Regions from separate parts of the Ruminococcus sp. B05 genome, predicted to be linked through region 1. Evidence: riboswitches for the same ligand, from Rfam matches in the RefSeq annotation. Region 1 holds a riboswitch; each other region holds the start of a gene.
What was found. Region 1 has a riboswitch for lysine ahead of dapA (4-hydroxy-tetrahydrodipicolinate synthase). Riboswitches for the same ligand answer to the same signal wherever they lie in the genome.

Region 1 (8,487 bases):
AGAAAAAACGATTGCTGCAGGCAATTAAGATTGCAATAGGAAGCAGTGCTGCAATTTATGTTGCAGAAGTATTAAATTTAGAATATGCAATTTCAGCGGGAAGTATTGCTTTGCTGACATTGGTTACAACAAAATGGGAAACGGTGAAACTATCCTGGTTTCGTCTGGTGACGTTTTTAGTATCATCAGTGCTTGCATGGGTTGTATTTACCCAGATTCAATCAGAATGGCTGGCATATGGTATTTATATATTTTTAATAGTAATTGTCTCAGAAGAATTTGGATGGAAGGCTACAATATCGGTAAATGCAGTGATAGGTATGCATTTTATGGCAAAGCGAGATTTTGAAGCAAGTTTTGTATTTAATGAATTTATGTTAGTTCTAATAGGAATTACAGTAGCGGTAGTATTAAATCTGTTTTATGATTATGCAGGACAACGTAAAGACCTTGTGCGAAACATGCGTTATACAGAGAATAGAATGCAGATGATACTGGGAGCAATTGCGGCTTATCTTGCGGATAAAGAAATGCAGTATGATATTTGGGCAGCAATTCGTGAATTGGAATCACAGATTCATGTATTTATTGATGATGCTTATGAATATCAGGACAATACATTTCAGTCACATCCGGAATATTATATTAATTATTTTGAGATGCGGATGAAACAATGCAATACCATACATAACTTGCATTATGAGATGAAGAGAATCCGAAAGATGCCTCAGCAGGCATTGATTATTTCAGAATATGTATTATATATGATGGAGTATGTAACAGAGCGAAATGAGCCGACAGCGCAGATGGACAAATTAAAAGAAATTTTTCAACATATTAAGGAAGATAAACTTCCGACTACCAGAGAAGATTTTGAAAGTCAGGCAATGTTGTATCATATTTTGATGGATTTGGAAGACTTCCTTATATATAAAAAACGTTTTGTCAACAGTTTAGATGACAAACAGAAACAGCGTTACTGGAATCAAGGAAAATAACAAGAATTCAGTAAAAAAAGAAAAATGAAAATGAATATATGCCGTCGTTTCCTTGACAAGAAATGGCGGCAGTGTTACACTTTTATTGTTAATTAGGAAACGTAGATAGAGGTTGCATTTTTTATGAGTATGATGTCGGATGGACAGGGACAGAAGAAGTCATCAAAAAGGAGAAGATGCCGAAAGGATATGGAATAACCTGGAGCTATATCACTTGGGCGTGGCGTGAAGAACGACACGACTGTCATCGCAGGATGGGGAGCTATCTGATATATACAATATGTATATTTTAGAACGGCGCATCTTGCCGTTTCTTTTTATGTTGCGATGCATATACATATATAAGTGGCGTGCAAAGTAATATAAGGTAATCCGTCAGGGTAACAACAATGTTGAAGATTTAGGAGGACAAAGAAGTGGCAATTTTTAAAGGCGCAGGTGTAGCACTTATTACACCGATGAAGGATAATTATGAAGTAAACTATGATAAATTAGACGAGATTCTGGAAGAGCAGATTGCTAACGAGACAGATTCCATCATTATTTGTGGAACTACAGGAGAGTCTGCTACTATGACAGAGCAGGAACATCTTGATGTGATTAAATTTGCAATTGAGAGAGTAAACCACAGAATCCCGGTTATCGCAGGAACAGGTTCTAATTGTACAGCAACAGCAGTTCAGCTGTCTAAAGAGGCGTCTGAAGCAGGTGCTGACGGACTTCTTTTAGTAACACCATATTATAATAAGGCAACACAGAATGGGCTGATCGCACATTATACAGCTATTGCACAGGAAGCGAAAGCTCCAATCATTCTCTATAATGTACCAAGCCGTACAGGTTGTTCAATCCAGCCGGCAACAGTTGCGCATCTTGTAAAGAATGTAGAGAATATTGTCGGAATCAAAGAGGCATCTGGGGATATCGGTAATGTAGCACAGATTATGCATTTATGTGATGGTAATGTAGATTTATATTCTGGAAATGATGATCAGGTTGTGCCACTTCTTTCATTAGGAGGAATCGGTGTAATCTCAGTATTGTCAAATGTGGCACCGACATATGTTCATGATATGGTTTACAAATATTTATCAGGAAGTACAGCAGAAGCATGTCAGATGCAGTTAAAGGCACTTCCACTGTGTGATGCCTTATTCTGTGAAGTGAATCCGATTCCGGTAAAAGCAGCTATGAATATGCTTGGTAAAGAATGCGGACCACTTAGAGCTCCGTTGACAGAACTGGAGCCACAGCACAAAGAACAGTTGAAGAAAGCAATGCAGGAGTTTGGAATTCTGTAAGAACAGAGGTTGACTGACACAGCATATTGTGAGTCATCAAAAAAGAAATGTGAGAAAACGAGGCAGGCACCAGGATGTGTCTGCCTTTTTCAGATTTTAGAATGGAGAGTATAAGATGAAATATTTTGATTGTCATGCAGATACATTGACACAGGTTATCAAAGAAGGAGAAAGTCTGGAAAAAAATACTTGCGATATAGATTTACAGCGTATAGAAAAATTTGCAGATACGTACACGCAGATTTTTGCAATCTGGAAGAATAGAAAAGAGATTTTGCCCGGAACGGAAAGCAGTGTTTTTCGTAAGAGCTATGAGAAAGCAATAGAATTATTGCAAAAAGCAGAAAATAAAATTCGGTTGTGCACATCGGCAAAGGAAATGGAAGATGCGCACCAGAATGGAAAAGCTGCCGCATTTTTATCAGTTGAAGATGTATCAATTATGGGGGAAGACATAGAACGGATTCGTGAACTTGGTTTCTTATTTGTTCTATTATCATGGAATTATGAAAATGAATATGCCTGCGGTGCGGCTATGAATCAGGCACAAGGATTGACGGATAGAGGACGGGATATCGTGAAATTCTTGCTACAACAAGGAATTGTTCTGGATATTTCACATTTATCAGATAGAGGGGGAGAAGATTTATTCCAGATGACGGACAAACCAATTATAGCATCGCATTCTAATGTACGAGCATTGTGTAATCATCCGAGAAATCTAAAGAAAGAACAGATTCAGGAATTGATTCGAAGAAAGGGATTGATCGGAATGAATTACTATCGGAATTTTGTCGGTGGAACAGAAGATGTCGAAGCGATTATAAGACATATGGATGCTGTGCTGAATCTGGGTGGCGAAGATGTACTTGTGTTAGGCGGAGATTTTGACGGATGCAGCGGAGAATTCCCGGATGGTATACAAGGGGTACAGTCGATGCCTGTTTTGAGAAAGGCAATGTTGGAGCATGGATTTGGAGAGAAACTGACCGAGAAAGTGTTTTTTGAAAATGCGAGGGCGTTTATTGGTAGGAATCTGTGATTGGAATAGTGTAAAAAGAGATATAAAGAACAAAAAGGAATGAAGGGATAATTTTGAATCAGCAAAAAGGTTTTTATAAAAATTTTTTCAACATATATGTGGCACTGGTATTACAGAATATCATTACAATCAGCGTCAATCTGGCGGATAACGTAATGCTTGGGGCATACAGTGAAACCGCATTATCAGGGGCGGCAGCAGTAAATCAGATACAATTTGTTTATCAGCAGCTCTTATTAGCTTTGGGAGATGGTTTGGTTATTTTCTGTAGTCAGTATTGGGGGAAGAAGCAGACCGGACCGATGAAGAAGATTGCAGCTATAGCGATGTATGCAGCAATTTTTATTGCAGTTGTATTGTTTGGGCTGGTGAGTTTCTTCCCATATCAGGCAGTTGGTATATTTACAACAGATGGACCGATTATTGAAGCAGGAGTGAGTTATTTAAACGTAATTCGATTTACATATTTGTTTTTTGCAATTACGCAGATACTACTGGCAACAATGCGAAGTGTCGAGACAGTGAAGATAGCATTTCAGTTATCTGTGATGACATTCTTTGTAAATTGCGGAATCAACTATGTATTGATTTTCGGGCATTTTGGGGCACCGGAGCTTGGAATTGTCGGAGCAGCAATCGGTACTTTGACTGCACGAATTATGGAAATCATTGTACTAATTTTCTATATCAAGAAGAAAGATAAGAAATTACAGATAAGATTATCGGATTATTTTTCACTGGATAAGCAGTTAGCAAAAGACTATACGAAAATTACCGCTCCAATGGTATTTACACAAGGATTGTGGGGAGTGAATACTGCCTTACAGACAGCAATTCTCGGTCATATGACGGCGACAGCAATCGCAGCAAACAGTGCGGCATCGACCTTGTTTTTGTTAATGAAATCCACAGCGGTCGGAGCAGCATCAACGGCATCAATTATTATAGGAAAAGCAATCGGAGTGGGAGACATCGAACGGGTAAAAAGCTATGCGAAAAGATTACAGAGATTGTTTATTGTCATTGGTGTATGTTCCGGAATTGCGTTATTCTTCCTCCGTGTTCCATTCTTGTCCTTGTATGATTTGAAGCAGGAGACAATGGAGATGACAAACACATTTCTAATTATATTAAGCGTTGTTTATGTAGGAATGTCTTACCAGATGCCAACTAATAATGGGATCATTAGAGGCGGTGGCAATACGATGTTTGTTGTTAAAATGGATTTGATCAGCATATGGGGAATTGTTATTCCATTATCTCTTTTCATGGCTTTTGTTGTAAAGGCATCACCGGCGGTTGTTGTATGCTGTTTGAATGCAGATCAGATTTTCAAATGCGTCCCGGCATTTTTAGAATCTCATTATGGAAATTGGATTCGAAAACTGACAAGGGATGATGCATAGAGGAAGAAGAAAAAGGAAATATGAAGGAAGATAAACATAATTGCAGGAGATAAACAGATGGATTTCAAAGAATTAACAGAGCAGGAAAAATTTTTAAAAAAATTATACCAAGGTCAGTATAGAGAAATATTATCAGTTCCGATGCAATATGCAACCTATCAGAAACTTATGAAAGAGCATCCTCAATTGCAGATAGAGGAAGATCTGTATACGAAATATTCAAAGGACCATCATGGGATTACAGTTGTGGATGTGGAGAAAACAACAGAAAACGCTGAAATCAATATGGTTAGACATAGTCGCTATTCCTATCCGATATTGCATAATCATTCCTTTGTAGAGATTGCGTATGTATATAGTGGAAAATGTACGCATTATGTGGAAAACCAGGCATTTGAAATGAAGGAAGGAGATCTATGTATTCTTGCACCAGAATCGATGCATACGATTACGGCACTTGATGACGAAAGCATTGTGCTAAATATTTTGATGAGTAAGAAACAATTGGATGAATCTTTCTTGGCAATGGTTAAAGAAAAACATTTGCTTGCGGATTTTTTTGAAAATATATTATATGGAAAAAGCGTCAGTCCATATATTATTTTTCCGACAGGACAGGATGAATGGATTAAACTGGTATACGAGCATATGTTTCAGGAAATAACAGAGAAAAGGTATGCGTACAGACAAAGTTTGGAGCTTTATGTGCGACAGCTATTCATTCATATTATCCGAAATTATGAAATGCTTGCACAGGTTTCAAAGCCACTTGATAGAAAGCCAGATGAAAATGTTGTTGCAGTATTAGGATATATTTCTGTGAATTATAATAAAGTGACATTGAAAAATGTTGCAGAATTTTTTAATTATAGTGAGTCTTATATGAGCAGGATGCTGAAAAAGTATACAGGTAAGACTTTTGGGGTACTTGTAAATTCATTGCAAATGAAATGTGCAGCAGAGATGTTGAGTACAACGGATAAATCATTATCAGAAATCAGTCAGGAAGTCGGCTGTTTTGATTACAGTCATTTTAGTAAGAAATTTAAAAAAGAATATGATATGACACCGGATATGTATCGTAGAAATCACAGGTTAATATAGAAACATAGATTTAGACGCAAATGTACATGAATTAACGTGAATATACACTGAAAAGGTCATAAATTTACATTGGAAAGGGAAAATATATACATTTTTTTCGAAATAGATTCAAGTATAATTCATCCTAGATAAAGACGTAAACAAAGTTAAAAATCAGGAGGTTTAAGTATATGAGTAATCGAGTAGAAGAAAATCATATTTTCCCTTTTTTGTGGATGCGTGGTGAAGATGAGAGTATTCTGAAAACAGAGATTGAGAAAATTCATGAGTGTGGGATTAAAGCAATTTGCGTGGAAGCACGCCCGCACGATGAATTTTGTAAAGAAGGCTGGTGGCATGATATGGATATCGTCATTGCCGAAGCAAAAAAATATGGAATGCAAATATGGATTCTGGACGATAAACATTTTCCGACAGGATATGCAAATGGCTTGATAGCAGAGAAATATCCAGAGCGTAAAAAAACATATATCACAACAACTGTTGCAGATGTATTTGGAAGTGGTGGATATCAGACATTGGATGTAAGTAGAATGCTTCGCCCGACAATTGGATACTGGGAAATCGGAAATCCGGTAGATATGGAAGAACGGGCAAACAATAAAATTCTTGCGGTTGTTGCAATCCGATGTGCTAATGGGCATTTATTCCATGAAGAGACGATTGATTTGACAGATAAAGTGGAAGGCAATTATGTAAATTTCGAATTGCCAAAAGGACAGTGGCGCGTGCATGTCATTTATAAAACAAAAACAGATGGCGGAAATGATACTTATATCAATATGATCGACAGAGAATCTGCAAGCACACAGATAGAGGCAGTTTATGAGCCACATTATAAACAATATAAAGAGGAATTTGGCAAGACAATCGCAGGGTTCTTTTCAGATGAACCACAGTTTGGAAATATCAAAGAAGTCTGCTTTGATGCAAAACTAGGAAAGCCAAAGATGCCATTGCCATGGAGTGATGAACTACAGCAGATGCTGGAAGAAAAATATGGTACGAAGTATGTAAACTATCTTCCATATTTATTTGAAGAGACAGAAGAAAAAGAGAAACAATTGCAGATTCGCTTTGATTATATGGACTTTGTCTCAAAATTATATCAGAAAAACTTTAGTGAACAGTTAGGTAACTGGTGCAAAGCACATGGAGTAGAATATATCGGACATGTTGTTGAGGATAATGGAACACACAGCAGACTGGGTATGGGAGCTGCACATTATTTCCGGGCAATGGCAGGGCAGGATATGGCAGGTATTGATGTGATTGGAGGTCAGATTATTTACGGGGCACCGACACAGACTCGTAAACAAATGACAGATATTGACGGGGAATTTTTCCACTACGCATTGGGAAAACTGGGAGCTTCATGTGGGCAATTGGATCCAAAGAAAAAAGGAAGAACAATGTGTGAGCTGTTCGGAGCATACGGATGGAAATTCGGCGTCCGTGATATGAAATATTTACTGGATCATCTGTTGGTAAAAGGTATCAATTATCTGGTTCCACATGCATTTTCAATGGCAGAATACCCAGATATTGATTGTCCGCCTCATTTCTATGCAAGAGGAAATAACCCGCAGTTTCCTTATTTTGCAGAATTAATGAAATATGGAGACAGAATGTGCAAATTACTAAGTAATGGTTTGCATGTAGCATCCGTTGCAGTTTTGTACGATGGTGAAGCTGACTGGGCTGGCGAGCATATGCCAATGCAGAAAGTCTGCAGAGAACTTTTAGAGCATCAGATTGATTTCAACATTGTGAGCAGAGATATGTTGACAAATCTGAAAGATTACAACGGAAAAGTGGAAAACAATGTATTGTATATGAACGGAATGAAGTTTGAAGCATTGGTTGTTCCATATACAGAGCAGATTGCAGTAGATTTCGTAGAATTTGTAAAGGAACATGCAGAATTCCCAGTTATCTTTGTAGATAAGCTGCCAGATCGAACAGTTAATGGTAACAATTTGGAAGCACTTGCATCCTGTGAAGTAGTGAAACTTGCTTCCCTTTCAGCAGAGTTGAAGAATAAAGACATGTTTGACATTGCTGTAGATACAGAGTTTAAAGATTTGAGTTTCTGTCATTATGTAAAAGATGGAAAGAATCTGTTTGTATTCTTAAATGAATCAGCAGAGGATAAATTTACAGGACATGTGACACTTCCACTGGAATATAAAGTGAAGTATTATGATGCATGGAAACAGGAGTACAGAAGTGTAGAAAATGATTCGACAATCCTGAAAGACCAGAAGGCTACAAAAGTTTCATTAGAATTAGAGCCGGGAGAAATCGCAGTGCTTGTCGAAACAGAGGGAGAGGTAGTGGAAAACTTACACAGATCATTTGCACAGCAGAGAAATGAATGTGAAAAACAGGTTGAATTTGCATCATGGAATGTGGGCAAAGTAAGAGCAATCGAATATCCGAACTTTGGAGAAACAGAACAGGTAGAAACACTGGAGCCGATTTCATTCAAAGATCCGACATTCTCAGGTGTGATCCGCTATGAATCCGAGGTTGAATTGGATACAGCACCAGCCGAGGCTTATCTGTACGCAGAGCATGTGTATGAGGTAATGAAAGTTGTGGTAAATGGACAGGAAGTTGGAAAATGTATCCGC
Region 2 (8,487 bases), on a different contig from region 1:
CTGACATTGGTTCTTCATCTTCTCTTGGAATTACACCCTCAATCTCGTCTATCAGACGTTGTATGTCTGGTGGCAAGATTGGCTCTCCTGTCTTTCTTTCTACGCTCATTGTTTCCTCTTTCTCAGGCTCTGCCTGCTTGATATCCTTTACAGACTCAGCTTCATTCAGTGCCTCATCTATTTCTTCCACTGATTCTGCTTTATTATCTGAATTTTCTTCAAATGCATCTGCCATCTCATCATCTGACCATTCTTCTGCCGAATCTAAATTCAAAATATCTTCTTCTGATATACCCTCGGTTTCTGGCTCCTCTTCGATGATTTCTTCAACTTCCGGTTCAACAGTCTCCTCGGCTTCTGGCTCCTCTTCGATGATTTCTTCAGCTTCCGGTTCGATAATCTCCTCAGCTTCCGGCTTCTCTTCGGTGATTTCTTCGGCTTCCGGTTCAATAATCTCCTCAGCTTCCGGCTCCTCTTCGATGATTTCTTCCTCTTCTGGTTCGATAATCTCCTCAGCTTCCGGCTTCTCTTCGATAATTTCTTCAGCCTCCGGTTCAACAATCTCCTCGGCTTCCGGCTTCTCTTCGATGATTTCCTCGGCTTCTGCTTCTTCAAATTCTTCCGCTTCTGCCAAAGCGTCTTCTTCATCCCATGCAGCAAACAATTCTTCAAGGCTCATTCTTGCTGTCACTTGATTATCCAGCTGATCTTCTTCCTCATCTGCCGGCTCAATATATTTTGCCTCAAGTACCTGTTCTACTTCGAGAATTTCATCCTCATCTATCGGTTCTTCCTCATCCGGTTCGATAATCTCCTCGGCCTCCGGTTCTTCCTCGATAATTTCTTCCTCTTCCGGTTCCATAATCTCCTCGGCTTCCGGTTCTTCCTCGATGATTTCTTCCTCTTCCGGTTCGATAATCTCCTCGGCTTCCGGTTCTTCCTCGATGATTTCTTCCTCTTCCGGTTCGATAATCTCCTCGGCTTCCGGTTCTTCCTCGATGATTTCTTCCTCTTCCGGTTCGATGATTTCCTCGGCTTCTGATTCTTCCTCGATAGTTTCCTCAGTTCCACCATACATAGCTATTATCTCTTCCGGCGACATTTCTACTGTATCATCCAGATTCATTGGCAATGTATCATCCAGATTTACTGTTGTTTCAGATTTAGATTTTAGTTTTTTCATACTAAGTTCTTCTAAATCCGAATCAACCTTGACATCTTTCACTGCTTCCAGTGCTTTTTTCTGTGCTCGCTTCTGTTCTACCTTCTGCACCAGACTTAAATCCACAACATCTTCAATATCTTCAATTGCATCATTCAAATCCGACAAATCATCCTCTTTTTTCTCAGCTTCTTCGTCTGAACTTTCTCTAGAACCGCTATCTGAACCATCAATGTGTAATAAAGCCTTCAATGCCTCATCTAAACGCATTGTATTACCGATTTTTTTCTTCTCTGGCTGTTTCTCCTCGACTTCTGATTCTGTTTCTACATCAACGGAATCTTCTTTTGAAGCAAGTACCTGTTCCTTCACGTCTTCGGAAGATTCTGTTTTTTCTGCAATTTCTTCCGGCTCTTGTTCTTCTTTTTCCTCTAACGCCTCTTGCTCCGCAGTTTCTGTCTCTGCCGCTTTTCTTATCGCCTCTGTTAATGAATCAATTGAAGTAGGTTCAAAAGAATCTGCTTCTCCTAAAATCTCTGCTTTCGCTTTTGCACGAACCTCTGCTTTTACAACATCCTCATCTACAAATTTGTTTGCTAAAGTTTCTTCAACTACCGGAATTTTAATATCTGGCTCACTCTCTGCTGATTTATCTGATTCTGCCTTTTCCGCTGTCTTAGCTGCATCTTCCTCAGTCTGCTCTTGTGTTGACGAAACAGGTTTCGCTGCCACCTTAACGCCATTCTCATCTACATTATTTAAATCAGGCAATTCTTCTGTAGTAGTTCCTGGCTTTTCATATCTTCTATTATACTTTTCCTGCTGTGATGGTGTCAGCGGTTTATAACGCATCTTCAGTTCCATCGCCTGATATACATATTTTCCTTCGCTGAACCATAAAATCAGGTCATCACACTCTTCCAGACACTCCGTAATCTTGCCTGCCCGTTCGTATAATTTAGCAAGCTCATATGCCCACTCTTCCACATACTCTGCCTTTTTAAATGATTCGAGTGCATCAATCTGTTGCTCGATCGGAGCTCTCTGTACTTTTAAAATCTGGTATTTTAAAATGTACTGATTTGGATCCTTTGGTGCAATATGAAGGAACTCATCATAATAATCTATTGCCTCATCTACATTTCTTGTTTTCAATGCAAGTGTACACAGGCGATATACGATCTTTCTACTTCCTTCTGCCCTATGATAAGCAATTTTCAAGACTTCGAAACTCTTATGATAATCTCTGCTTTTTTCATATATGTCACTTACATTCATCAGCATTGTAGTATTACGAACTCTTCGCCAGTCAATACTATCTGCAAGTTCTGCTGCTCTGCTGTATGCACCATCTTCCATCAGTTCAAGCATTTGTTCTGTCTTCAGCTTATACTCATACTTGTCCACTGTACTCACCTCGTAAACTTACTCTGTCGTTTCTTTCTCTAAATTATTTATACTCTCTTAAAATGTATCCGTTTCTTAGTGTCTCTTATTGATTTTGTAACTCAATATTTTTTATATTTATCCTACTTATAATTATCAAAGGGTAGACTCCCCGATAATCATTTCTTAGTTTACCATAAGTGCTTCACAATGTCAAAAAAATGCATCCACAATTGACATTGCAGATGCATTTTCTATTTCTTTTTCTCTATTCAATTTTTTATTATTTTATTTTCGCGTTATCTCCCGGATTATTCTTTCTATAACTGTTCAATACCTGCAGTATCCTTACTTCGATATTCCAAATACTTACTTAATTATTCCATCTATAATCGGGTATCTCGCTATTTGATCTGATTTACATCTGATGTTTCTTTACACATCTTATGAAATCCTATCTTATGTGGTATCTATGTTCAATATGTCTGCTGGATTATTGTAAAGATCTCTTATTATTGGACCTTTCATCCGCCATACCACTAACATATTGAGTTGTAATCGAACTAATATCGTCCATTGGACCTCTACCTCCTACTCTATAATATTTCCTTCTTTCGAATTGCCTATAGTTTAACACCCGAATCTTATTTTGTCAATATTTTACGTTTTTTATTTTAAATTTTCTTTCTTCGAATCAAAATTATGCTGTTTTTTCTGATAATTCATTCATCTTTTGGCTATCACTTCTCTTGCCTTGGAAACCGCATCCACAAATCCGTTCTGGTCAATATGCTTTGCAACATAATCTGCCGCTTCCTGCACCTCATCCATCGCATTTCCCATAGCAATCCCAAATCCGGCTGCCCGAATCAACTCTATGTCATTCATGCTATCCCCGATTGCAATAATATCATCCCAGGATGCATGATAATAGTCCATAACACACTCCGCACCTTTAACCTTTCCATTCTCTTTCGGAATCATATCTGCACCACCAAGCTCATCCCCCATACACAAAAGCTTTGTCTCTGGGAAATGCTCCTGTACATCAGCAATTGCTTCTTTTGTATCTGCTAAAAACATCGACGGAATCTGTTTTTCATACAACGCCTTGTATGCGTCCCCACTCTTTGGCAATAACTGCTGCTGTTTTGGAGATGCGGTCTCCTTGAATCGCTCAATGCTGGAAGTACACCAATCATTGCCCTGGCCAGATAACAGACAATAATTTTTTTCTACAACGTAATCTAATATTCTTCTCTGTAAATCCTTATCAAAATATTTTTCTTTTACTAATTTTCCTTCTATCTCAACAATAGCGCCATTTGCACTAACCAGACAATCCGGAGTTATACGTCCTTGAAATTCTTCGGGAAGTGAATTATTTCGAAATGCTCTTCCACTTGCAATAACTAGTTTATATCCGTCCTTTTGCAACTGCTCAAGCGCACATAGTGTACTTTCCGGAATCTGCCATGTCTGATGACTGAAAATTGTATTATCATAATCTATAAAAAATATTGGTTTCATTCGTTTCTTCTCCCTTCGCTTGCTTTACCTAGTTTGAAGTAATTATAACGCAGATTTATATTTAGTCAAAGAAAAAGAGACTCTCGTTTTTAGGAAACACCCAAAAAGTTAGTCTCTTTTCTACTACTTTTTAATTTTCTTTATTTCTTGTATGATTTCGAATTGCAAGAAGCACCAAAATCTGCAATGCAATTCCGATTGCCAGGCAAATAACCGCATTCTGTATCACACCTGCAATTACATATGTGATACATGAAACAGCTGCAACTGTTATTGCATATGGCAACTGTGTTGATACGTGATTTACATGATTACATTGTGCTCCTGCTGAAGCCATAATTGTTGTATCTGAAATTGGCGAACAATGATCTCCACATACAGCTCCTGCCATACAAGCTGAAATGGAAATGATCATCATTGTTTCATTTGTTCCCTGAAATACAGCAACTACAATAGGAATCAATATTCCGAATGTTCCCCATGAAGTACCTGTTGCAAATGCCAGGAAGCATCCTACAAGGAATATAATTGCAGGAAGAAGATTTAATAACCCGCCTGCTGCCGAATTCATTATTGACGCTACATATTCAGCTGCACCAAGGCTATCTGTCATTGATTTTAATGTCCAGGCAAATGTAAGAATCAGGATTGCAGGAACCATAGCTTTAAATCCATCCGGAATACAAGCCATAGAATCCGAAAAACGCAGAACTTTTCTTACTGCATAAAATACAATTGTAATCACCATTGCGAAAAAGCTTCCAAGCATCAGTCCAACAGATGCATCACTTCCTGAAAATGCTTCTACAAATCCTGTTCCCGAGAAGAACCCGCCTGAATAGATCATTCCTATAACACAGCAAATAATAAGTGAAATAATTGGGAATACCAGATCAATTACCTTTCCCTTGTTATAAATAACATTTTCCTGTGCACTCTCATACGGTCTGTCATCCGTTGTATAAAGATCGCCCGCAATTGCATTATCTTCATGTTCTTTCATCGGACCATAATCTTCTTTTGCCAGAACTAAAGTCACCATCATAATAATTGTAAGGATCGCATAATAGTTATATGGAATCGCACGAATAAAGATTGAAAATCCGTCCTCTCCTTTTACAAATCCTGTTACTGCTGCTGCCCATGATGAAATCGGTGCGATAATACATATCGGCGCTGCTGTTGCATCAATTAAATATGCAAGTTTTGCACGTGACACATTGTGACTATCTGTTACCGGACGCATAACGCTTCCAACTGTCAGACAGTTAAAATAATCATCGATAAAAATTAAAACTCCAAGTGCGATTGTTGTAAGCTGTGCACCTGCCCTTGTCTTAATATGCTCTTTAGCCCAACGTCCAAATGCTGCTGAACCACCTGCTTTATTCATCATACATACCATAACACCAAGGATTATCAAAAATATCAGAATACCCATATTATAGCTGTCAGTGAGAACACCTACCACTCCATCCTGAAATACATGTAATATCGTGGCTTCCGGTTTGAATCCCGCCCAAAAAGCTCCTCCGATCAAAACTCCAACAAACAATGAACTATACACTTCTTTTGTAATAAGTGCCAATACAATCGCAATAACCGGAGGTACTAACGACCAGATTGATGCATACATTGCTGGCACATACTCTTTGGATGTGTCTGCTGCAAATACTGTCATCGAACTAAAACATAATATGCTCATTGCAACCAAGAGCAACCCGCCCATTTTTCTCTTGTTTCTCATTTTTTCTCTTTCTTCTCCTTCTTCAACCATTTTTAGACAAAGAAATGCCGCTGGCATCTCTTTGTTGGTGAGTCGCCCGCGGCATAAATAAATCAAAAAATCCATATATCCTCGATAGCTCTCCACACCTGTGACAGTCCGGAGCATATTCTGCATCCGGCCCAGGAATCATATCAGGGAAATATCATTCCTTCGGCGGCTTCTCCTTTCTCCTACTGACAGTCTTCCCTTGACTATTGCCAGACGGATACTCTTATCACCGCGCCTCTATCAAACATTTTATATAATAGCATATTTTATTTTCAAAAACTACCCCTATTTTGTACCAAAAATACGATCCCCTGCATCTCCGAGTCCTGGGCAGATGTAAGCAGCTTTATTCAGCTCTCTGTCGATATGGCCTACATACAACTGAATATTCGGATGTGCATCCATCAGACGTTTAATTCCTTCCGGAGCAGCGATAATAGCCATGAATTTAATCTTCTTACCGCCATGTTTTTTAATAAAATCAACTGCTGCAACTGCTGAACCGCCTGTAGCAAGCATCGGATCTGTAACAACGATCAAACGCTCTTCAATCGGATCCGGCAGCTTACAATAATACTCATGTGGCTCGTGTGTCTCCTCGTCACGATACAGACCAATATGTCCAATCTTTGCTGTCGGCACTAAAGCCTGAATACCATTTACCATTCCCAAACCTGCACGTAAGATCGGTACAATAGCAAATTTCTTTCCGGCAATCTGAGGTGTCATGCATGTTTCAATCGGAGTCTCAACCTCAACATCTTCAAGTGGCAGATCCTTTAATGCCTCATACCCCATCAGCATTGCAATCTCTTCTACAAGTGCACGAAATTCTGCTGTTCCTGTATTCTTATCTCTCAATCTTGAAATCTTGTGCTGGATCAGTGGGTGTGTCATCTCAATTACATTACTCATTTTCTACGTCCTCCATTGTATTCGTACCTTTTATTATAATGATTTTTATGTATTGAAACCACCCTTTTCTAATAAAAATTGTTTCCATTTTCTGCTTAACCATATGTTTTAATAGCACAAATCCCCCGCACTCTTTCTACTGAATATCAGCATCATCAAATGGATCTCCGCACTCTGGGCAGAATTTTGGCGGATTCTTCGGATCTTCAGGTTCCCAACCACATTTATCACAACGATACAATGGTGCCGCTGCCGGTTTTTTGGCGCCACATTCTGAACAGAACTTTCCTTTGTTTACTGCTCCGCACGAACATGTCCATCCCTCTTCCTGTACCGGTTTTGGGCTGCCACATTCCGAACAGAATTTTCCTGTAACTGTTGCACCACATGTACACTGCCAGCTGTCTGCTGCCGGTGCTGCCTGTGAAGGCGGAGTCTGTGCTGCTTGCGCCGCCTGTCTTTCAAGCTCTTCTCTTCGTCTTGCTTCCTCTTGCTGGGCTCCCATTGCAAATAAATTCTGGGCATTCATTCCGCCACCTGCATTCATAGCCATACCCATACCGATAAAGCCGTTCATAGCACCGCCTTCGTTGCTTGCTGCTGCTTTCATCGCATCTGCCTGAGCGCCTACCATAGTTGCCGCTGCCATTGTTGGATTCTGAAGCATTGCTGTACGCTGTGCTTGTTTGATCAACTCTGCATCTTCTTCCGGAAGTGTCACTGAACCAAGTGCAATACTTACTACCTTCAGTCCACGAAGCTCACTCCATTTTGCTGACAGTGTTTCATTCATAGCATTTTCCAGCTCTGTAGTATGATTTACAATTTGATTCGGACGCAGCTCCATATCAGAAAGCCGTCCAAATGCCGGCTGCAAAGCACTGATAAACTCTGTTTTTAACTGTCTGTCAATTTCTTCTCTCGTATACTCATTCTCCACATTACCGCACACATTTGTGTAGAACAACAACGGGTCACTGATTCGATAAGAATAAACACCTGAACATCGTACTGCTACATCAATATCCAGACCTATCTTAGAATCTACAACACGGAATGGAATCGGATTTGGCGTACCGAATTTATTATCAATCAACTCTTTTGTATTAAAATAATAAACTCGCTGATCTTTACCTGTATCGCCGCCAAATGTAAATCGTTTTCCGATTGTTTCAAATGTCTTTGAAATACTATCTCCAAGATTACCGGAGAAGATACTTGGCTCTGTGGATGTATCATATGTAAACTGTCCGGATTCTGCACATATCTCTACTACTTTTCCCTGTTCTACAATAATCATACACTGACCATCTGCCACAGCGATTCCACTACCATTTGTAATAATATTGTCATTGCCTTTTTTATTAGAAGAACGAGAACTTGTCTGCTTCTGTCCTTTCCTCACCATGACATTTTTATCCATTGCTTCACAATAGAAAAACTCTTTCCATTGATCTGCCATTGTTCCGCCTACCGCTCCTGCAACTGCTTTAATAAGTCCCATACCTATATCTCCTTCCATAGAATAATTCGCCTATTATTATCTTACACTTATAATAAGTTGAAATCCACATAATTTCACTATCACTTATGCTAGTAAGTGAATTTTGATAACAAAAAACAACTTATAGAAAATATCAATAAATAGGGTAGCATATAAAAATAATCAATTATTAGCACACTCTTTTTATCTTATTCATAATTATTAAGTATCCTT
Region 3 (8,487 bases), on a different contig from region 1:
TGTAGACAATCTGAAGAAAAGTGCAACAACAAGAGCGTGCATATTTGCAACGATTCATAAAGATTCAACTATTTTATTGATGGATATGCTTGAAAAAGCCGGGCTTGCTACAATGGTTGGTAAGGTGAACATGGATCGCAATTCACCGGATTATCTGCGAGAAGAAACAGAAGAAAGCGTAAATGAAACAATCTCATGGCTTGAAGAAGTGCAAAAGAAACAGTATCAACATACAAGACCGATTTTAACTCCTCGATTTATACCAAGCTGTACAGATGAACTTATGCATAAGTTGAAAGATATTCAAGTAAAATATCAGATTCCAGTACAGTCGCATCTTTCAGAAAATTATGGAGAGATTGCATGGGTACAGGAATTATGTCCAAAATCAGAATTTTATGGAGATGCATATGATCAGTTTGGGCTGTTTGGAAGAGACAGCAAGACGGTTATGGCTCATTGCGTACATTCAGATGAAAATGAGATCAGGAGGATGAAGGAAAATGGTGTGTTTATCGCACACTGTCCGGAATCAAATACGAATTTGTCATCAGGAGTGGCACCTATCAGACAATATTTGGCAGAAGGAATGCATGTAGGCTTAGGAAGTGATGTGGCTGCCGGATCTACGGAAAATATGTTTGTTGCTATGAGGTATGCAGTTCAGGCGTCAAAGTTACGTTGGAGATTGAAAGATGAAAAATTGACTCAATTAACTATGCCTGAAGTATTTTATATGGCTACAAAAGGAGGCGGAGAATTTTTTGGTAAAGTGGGAAGCTTCGAAGCAGGATATGAAATGGATGCAGTAGTGCTCGATGATAAACGATTGATTCATCCACAGGAGATGAATATGGAACAGCGTTTAGAACGAATGATTTATTTGGCGGATGAACGAGAAGTTTATGCTAAATATGTAGCAGGAGAAAAAGTAGCTGATTAAAAAAGAGATTCTTTATAATCAACTAAAGATTGGGGGTCGGCGATAAGAGTTCTCGCAAGAGGCAGCCCCCCAATCTGCCTCTTGCGAGAGAATACCTTTTTTACCTCTTGGATTAGTATTTAATTAATGCAAATCCAAGAGGTTTATTTATGCAATTTATGCGATTTTACAAAGAAGTACTTGACAAGACCTCTTAAAAGTGAGATGAGTTGATATGGCAAATGATATGGTACAAAATCGCAACAGGCGTTGAAATTACAACAGGAACAGAACAAGCAGGAACGCAAAGAAATTATTGCATCGTATGAACGGTGATATATTTTTAGTCAATTTTTAGATAATTTGAAGAACGGAATATAAAAAGGCGTATGGAAGTTTAAAGTGTTCGAATTCGAACACTTTAAGAGTTCCATAATTGGATAAAGGAGTTTTGGAATATGGATAAGAAAACAATATATGCAATGAAAAATGCTTTTGATGAAATTGTAAAGATAATACAAGAAGAAGCTGTTGAATTTTAGTATGTAAGGGATTTGATGGCTCTTCTTGGATATGATCGCTGGGAATATTTTCATAAGGCAATTGAAAGAGCGGTAGATTCTTGTAAGGCTTCTGAAATAGAGCCAGCGGACCATTTTCGCAACGTCACGAAAATGGTTCCAATAGGTAGTGGGGCAGAAAGAGCGGTAAAGGATTACATGTTTACCAGATATGCATGTTATCTTATTGCTCAAAATGGCGATCCTAGAAAAGAAGAGATTGCGTTTGCTCAGAGCTATTTTGTTGTTCAGACAAGAAAGCAGGAGCTGATAGAAGAAAGAGCCATGGACATAATAAAACATGAAAAATCAAAGAATGATAAAAAGGTATTTCAATATATTAAAGAACAGGCTGAAAAGAAATAATTTCATATAGGAGTAAAAAGAGTTCTGTTGGAAATACTTTAATTCAATTGAGGGAATCAATTCAAAACAAAAAGATGAATCGTTGCAATTAATTTGCAACGAAAAATAAAATCGTTGCAAATTAATTGCGACGATTTTATAATATAGAAAAAAGAATTCTTGTAGAATCCTAATTATGAAGGAGGCACAGAAATATGAGAGAAGGAAAACAATTAGAATACAAAGATAATCTAGATTCTAATACCTACATGAAAACAATAAGTGCTTTTGCCAACTATGAGGGGGGACAAATAATTTTTGGTGTCAAAGATAATGGAGAGACAGTGGGTGTTCCAAATACTATAGATGCCTGTTTAAATCTCGAAAATAAGATAAATGATAGTATAAAGCCGGTTCCGGAATATTCAGTGCAAATTCAATCGGATTCAACAATATGTCTTACAGTACAAGAAGGGCGTTATAAACCATATATCTTTAAGGGAAAGGCGTATAAGAGAAATGATTCTGCGACGATAGAAGTTGGAAGGATGGAGTATAATCGATTAGTTCTGGAAGGAGAAAATCAGTCGTTTGAAGAAATTACAGCAAGAAATCAAGATTTGACTTTCAATAAACTGGAGCAAGTGCTAATACAGGGAATGAACATAGAAAAACTGAATAGCGATATATTAAAGACATTGGAGTTATATTCAGATAAAACTGGGTTCAATGTTGCGGCAGAACTTCTTGCGGATAAGAATAGTTTTATGGGAATTGATGTAATACGTTTTGGGGAAAATATAGATGAAATTATGGAACGAAAGGTATTTGAATATATTTCTATTTTAGACGAATTAGAGCAAATGCTTCAAATGTTTCGGAGATATTACCAGTATGAGAAAATAGAAGGGACAGAAAGAAATGTAGTTGATAAGATACCAGAAAAAGCTTTTCGCGAGGCGATTGCAAATGCTTTGGTCCATAGAATGTGGGATGTAAAAGCTTCTATAAAGGTGAGCATGTATTCGGATCGAATTGAAATTAATTCGCCAGGTGGATTACCGGAAGGAATTAATGAGGAAGAATACCTAAACGGACAGATTTCAATATTACGAAATCCAATTATACGGAATGTGTTTTTTAGATTGAAATATATAGAGAAATTCGGAACCGGAATCATGCGAATTAATTACGCATATAAAGATGCAATCGAAAAACCAAAATATAAAGTGTTTTCGAATTCTATTCAGGTAGTACTCCCGGTTTTCACAGATATGAAAGATTTAGCAACAGAAGAAAAGATGATTTGGAAGTTACTAAGAGAGAAGGATGAAATGACACGGTCAGAGCTTGCGAAGGCTACAGGTTTGGGAAAAGATAAGACAATAAGAGTTCTCAACGGCCTTCTGGATAAAAATGTAATTACACGAAGAGGAGCAGGACGTGGGGTAAAATATAGGGTAAATTAGAATGTTATATGTTAAAGAGGCATGTGGAAACTATCTGAGCGGCAGCGAGTTTTTCGCATGCTTCTTTTATTGGATAGAAATCCTAAACCACCTGTTATGCAAGTGATTTAAAAATTAATGGGTGCCTGACACCAATGTGTTATAAGAATAAAAAACAGAATTGAACAATAGATGCCTCAATGATAAACTGATTGTATAAGCATATAATGATAAATATGATGCGCTAATAATAGGGACAACAGTGAAAGAGGTGAAAAATATGTTATCTTTACAGGACAGAGAAGTGAATACAGGTCGACAGCGGGAACTTGATCTGGTAAAAGGTTTCCTAATGATCATGATAGTATTTATACATTCATTTCAGATAATAGCAGGCGTGGAAGCAGCAGAATCGAATGTACATAAAATTATGTTTGCACTGTTTATGCCGACAGGTGCTTGCTTATATTTATTTACTATGGGATTTGGAAGTGTTTTTACACGACATTCTAAGCCAGAAGATATGGTTAAAAATGGTGTGAGACTGTTATTGTATCAGGGATTAAGTAATTTATGTTATGCCGCAGCTTTGTTAATTAGTTTCAATATTAGAAATGTGATTACAGGAGAAGTCGCAGGCAGCAGAGAATTATATGCACAAAACATGTATGCAGCACTTACATTTGTAAATATATTTTTTATATCAGGTATGTGTTATCTTGTGCTTGCGATATATAGAAAATTAAATGTAAAGATCAGTGGATATGTAATCAGTGCTGTAATAGTAGGAATCGTATCACCATTTACAAAGATGTTAGTTTCTGATAATCAGGTACTTAACTGGATTTTGGATATGACATTTGGCGGAAAAGGTGAAACAAGCTTTTGTTTCTTTCCGTATTTGAGTTATGTATTTTTAGGATATGTTTTTGGAAAAGTGATCAGAAGAGTTCCTGAAGATGAAAAAGGAGATTTTTATAAAAAGAGTGGTATAATATGTGGAATTATAGCAGTGATATGGTTTGCATGCTGCATAATGACACACCCTACAGTTGACAGATTTTTTAACTATATGATTGAACAGTACAGAACGCCGGGCCTGGCAAAAGTAGTCGGAAGCTTTTGCAGTATCATGCTTGTATTTGCAATTGCATTTTGGATTATGCCGATGATAGAAAAATGGAAATTTGGATATAACAAATTGTGTTATTATTCAAAACAAATATCTAAGATATATGCAGTGCATATCGGTGTGTATTATGTGATTTGTGGTTTCGCTGCATTTTCCGGATTTAATGTAAAAGAGTGTTTGATATGGTCGGTTATAGTGCTGATAGTAACTGATTTGCTTGTACAAGGATACTTAATAATTATGAATAAGATAAAAAGAGTGTGCTAATAATTGATTATTTTTATATGCTACCCTATTTATTGATATTTTCTATAAGTTGTTTTTTGTTATCAAAATTCACTTACTAGCATAAGTGATAGTGAAATTATGTGGATTTCAACTTATTATAAGTGTAAGATAATAATAGGCGAATTATTCTATGGAAGGAGATATAGGTATGGGACTTATTAAAGCAGTTGCAGGAGCGGTAGGCGGAACAATGGCAGATCAATGGAAAGAGTTTTTCTATTGTGAAGCAATGGATAAAAATGTCATGGTGAGGAAAGGACAGAAGCAGACAAGTTCTCGTTCTTCTAATAAAAAAGGCAATGACAATATTATTACAAATGGTAGTGGAATCGCTGTGGCAGATGGTCAGTGTATGATTATTGTAGAACAGGGAAAAGTAGTAGAGATATGTGCAGAATCCGGACAGTTTACATATGATACATCCACAGAGCCAAGTATCTTCTCCGGTAATCTTGGAGATAGTATTTCAAAGACATTTGAAACAATCGGAAAACGATTTACATTTGGCGGCGATACAGGTAAAGATCAGCGAGTTTATTATTTTAATACAAAAGAGTTGATTGATAATAAATTCGGTACGCCAAATCCGATTCCATTCCGTGTTGTAGATTCTAAGATAGGTCTGGATATTGATGTAGCAGTACGATGTTCAGGTGTTTATTCTTATCGAATCAGTGACCCGTTGTTGTTCTACACAAATGTGTGCGGTAATGTGGAGAATGAGTATACGAGAGAAGAAATTGACAGACAGTTAAAAACAGAGTTTATCAGTGCTTTGCAGCCGGCATTTGGACGGCTTTCTGATATGGAGCTGCGTCCGAATCAAATTGTAAATCATACTACAGAGCTGGAAAATGCTATGAATGAAACACTGTCAGCAAAATGGAGTGAGCTTCGTGGACTGAAGGTAGTAAGTATTGCACTTGGTTCAGTGACACTTCCGGAAGAAGATGCAGAGTTGATCAAACAAGCACAGCGTACAGCAATGCTTCAGAATCCAACAATGGCAGCGGCAACTATGGTAGGCGCTCAGGCAGATGCGATGAAAGCAGCAGCAAGCAACGAAGGCGGTGCTATGAACGGCTTTATCGGTATGGGTATGGCTATGAATGCAGGTGGCGGAATGAATGCCCAGAATTTATTTGCAATGGGAGCCCAGCAAGAGGAAGCAAGACGAAGAGAAGAGCTTGAAAGACAGGCGGCGCAAGCAGCACAGACTCCGCCTTCACAGGCAGCACCGGCAGCAGACAGCTGGCAGTGTACATGTGGTGCAACAGTTACAGGAAAATTCTGTTCGGAATGTGGCAGCCCAAAACCGGTACAGGAAGAGGGATGGACATGTTCGTGCGGAGCAGTAAACAAAGGAAAGTTCTGTTCAGAATGTGGCGCCAAAAAACCGGCAGCGGCACCATTGTATCGTTGTGATAAATGTGGTTGGGAACCTGAAGATCCGAAGAATCCGCCAAAATTCTGCCCAGAGTGCGGAGATCCATTTGATGATGCTGATATTCAGTAGAAAGAGTGCGGGGGATTTGTGCTATTAAAACATATGGTTAAGCAGAAAATGGAAACAATTTTTATTAGAAAAGGGTGGTTTCAATACATAAAAATCATTATAATAAAAGGTACGAATACAATGGAGGACGTAGAAAATGAGTAATGTAATTGAGATGACACACCCACTGATCCAGCACAAGATTTCAAGATTGAGAGATAAGAATACAGGAACAGCAGAATTTCGTGCACTTGTAGAAGAGATTGCAATGCTGATGGGGTATGAGGCATTAAAGGATCTGCCACTTGAAGATGTTGAGGTTGAGACTCCGATTGAAACATGCATGACACCTCAGATTGCCGGAAAGAAATTTGCTATTGTACCGATCTTACGTGCAGGTTTGGGAATGGTAAATGGTATTCAGGCTTTAGTGCCGACAGCAAAGATTGGACATATTGGTCTGTATCGTGACGAGGAGACACACGAGCCACATGAGTATTATTGTAAGCTGCCGGATCCGATTGAAGAGCGTTTGATCGTTGTTACAGATCCGATGCTTGCTACAGGCGGTTCAGCAGTTGCAGCAGTTGATTTTATTAAAAAACATGGCGGTAAGAAGATTAAATTCATGGCTATTATCGCTGCTCCGGAAGGAATTAAACGTCTGATGGATGCACATCCGAATATTCAGTTGTATGTAGGCCATATCGACAGAGAGCTGAATAAAGCTGCTTACATCTGCCCAGGACTCGGAGATGCAGGGGATCGTATTTTTGGTACAAAATAGGGGTAGTTTTTGAAAATAAAATATGCTATTATATAAAATGTTTGATAGAGGCGCGGTGATAAGAGTATCCGTCTGGCAATAGTCAAGGGAAGACTGTCAGTAGGAGAAAGGAGAAGCCGCCGAAGGAATGATATTTCCCTGATATGATTCCTGGGCCGGATGCAGAATATGCTCCGGACTGTCACAGGTGTGGAGAGCTATCGAGGATATATGGATTTTTTGATTTATTTATGCCGCGGGCGACTCACCAACAAAGAGATGCCAGCGGCATTTCTTTGTCTAAAAATGGTTGAAGAAGGAGAAGAAAGAGAAAAAATGAGAAACAAGAGAAAAATGGGCGGGTTGCTCTTGGTTGCAATGAGCATATTATGTTTTAGTTCGATGACAGTATTTGCAGCAGACACATCCAAAGAGTATGTGCCAGCAATGTATGCATCAATCTGGTCGTTAGTACCTCCGGTTATTGCGATTGTATTGGCACTTATTACAAAAGAAGTGTATAGTTCATTGTTTGTTGGAGTTTTGATCGGAGGAGCTTTTTGGGCGGGATTCAAACCGGAAGCCACGATATTACATGTATTTCAGGATGGAGTGGTAGGTGTTCTCACTGACAGCTATAATATGGGTATTCTGATATTTTTGATAATCCTTGGTGTTATGGTATGTATGATGAATAAAGCAGGTGGTTCAGCAGCATTTGGACGTTGGGCTAAAGAGCATATTAAGACAAGGGCAGGTGCACAGCTTACAACAATCGCACTTGGAGTTTTAATTTTTATCGATGATTATTTTAACTGTCTGACAGTTGGAAGCGTTATGCGTCCGGTAACAGATAGTCACAATGTGTCACGTGCAAAACTTGCATATTTAATTGATGCAACAGCAGCGCCGATATGTATTATCGCACCGATTTCATCATGGGCAGCAGCAGTAACAGGATTTGTAAAAGGAGAGGACGGATTTTCAATCTTTATTCGTGCGATTCCATATAACTATTATGCGATCCTTACAATTATTATGATGGTGACTTTAGTTCTGGCAAAAGAAGATTATGGTCCGATGAAAGAACATGAAGATAATGCAATTGCGGGCGATCTTTATACAACGGATGACAGACCGTATGAGAGTGCACAGGAAAATGTTATTTATAACAAGGGAAAGGTAATTGATCTGGTATTCCCAATTATTTCACTTATTATTTGCTGTGTTATAGGAATGATCTATTCAGGCGGGTTCTTCTCGGGAACAGGATTTGTAGAAGCATTTTCAGGAAGTGATGCATCTGTTGGACTGATGCTTGGAAGCTTTTTCGCAATGGTGATTACAATTGTATTTTATGCAGTAAGAAAAGTTCTGCGTTTTTCGGATTCTATGGCTTGTATTCCGGATGGATTTAAAGCTATGGTTCCTGCAATCCTGATTCTTACATTTGCCTGGACATTAAAATCAATGACAGATAGCCTTGGTGCAGCTGAATATGTAGCGTCAATAATGAATTCGGCAGCAGGCG

Region 2: another riboswitch for lysine. It lies ahead of D8Q48_RS10130 (Na+/H+ antiporter NhaC family protein); the one in region 1 lies ahead of dapA (4-hydroxy-tetrahydrodipicolinate synthase).
Region 3: another riboswitch for lysine. It lies ahead of D8Q48_RS14135 (Na+/H+ antiporter NhaC family protein); the one in region 1 lies ahead of dapA (4-hydroxy-tetrahydrodipicolinate synthase).

What each region holds. Positions count from the first base shown of each region.
Region 1 covers NZ_RBZR01000002.1:216,415-224,901, reverse strand. The annotation lists gene D8Q48_RS04035 (aromatic acid exporter family protein) at 1-998, shown strand, start outside; lysine riboswitch at 1,097-1,271, shown strand; gene dapA (4-hydroxy-tetrahydrodipicolinate synthase) at 1,415-2,299, shown strand; gene D8Q48_RS04025 (membrane dipeptidase) at 2,415-3,341, shown strand; gene D8Q48_RS04020 (MATE family efflux transporter) at 3,395-4,747, shown strand; gene D8Q48_RS04015 (AraC family transcriptional regulator) at 4,805-5,851, shown strand; gene D8Q48_RS04010 (glycosyl hydrolase) at 6,022-8,487, shown strand, end outside.
Region 2 covers NZ_RBZR01000012.1:18,165-26,651, reverse strand. The annotation lists gene D8Q48_RS17560 (hypothetical protein) at 1-2,569, opposite strand, end outside; gene D8Q48_RS10135 (HAD family hydrolase) at 3,275-4,078, opposite strand; gene D8Q48_RS10130 (Na+/H+ antiporter NhaC family protein) at 4,209-5,759, opposite strand; lysine riboswitch at 5,933-6,103, opposite strand; gene upp (uracil phosphoribosyltransferase) at 6,141-6,770, opposite strand; gene D8Q48_RS10120 (SPFH domain-containing protein) at 6,907-8,274, opposite strand; gene D8Q48_RS10115 (heparan-alpha-glucosaminide N-acetyltransferase domain-containing protein) at 8,444-8,487, opposite strand, start outside.
Region 3 covers NZ_RBZR01000025.1:4,980-13,466, reverse strand. The annotation lists gene guaD (guanine deaminase) at 1-943, shown strand, start outside; gene D8Q48_RS14160 (hypothetical protein) at 1,480-1,848, shown strand; gene D8Q48_RS14155 (RNA-binding domain-containing protein) at 2,043-3,296, shown strand; gene D8Q48_RS14150 (heparan-alpha-glucosaminide N-acetyltransferase domain-containing protein) at 3,556-4,674, shown strand; gene D8Q48_RS14145 (SPFH domain-containing protein) at 4,844-6,211, shown strand; gene upp (uracil phosphoribosyltransferase) at 6,348-6,977, shown strand; lysine riboswitch at 7,015-7,185, shown strand; gene D8Q48_RS14135 (Na+/H+ antiporter NhaC family protein) at 7,359-8,487, shown strand, end outside.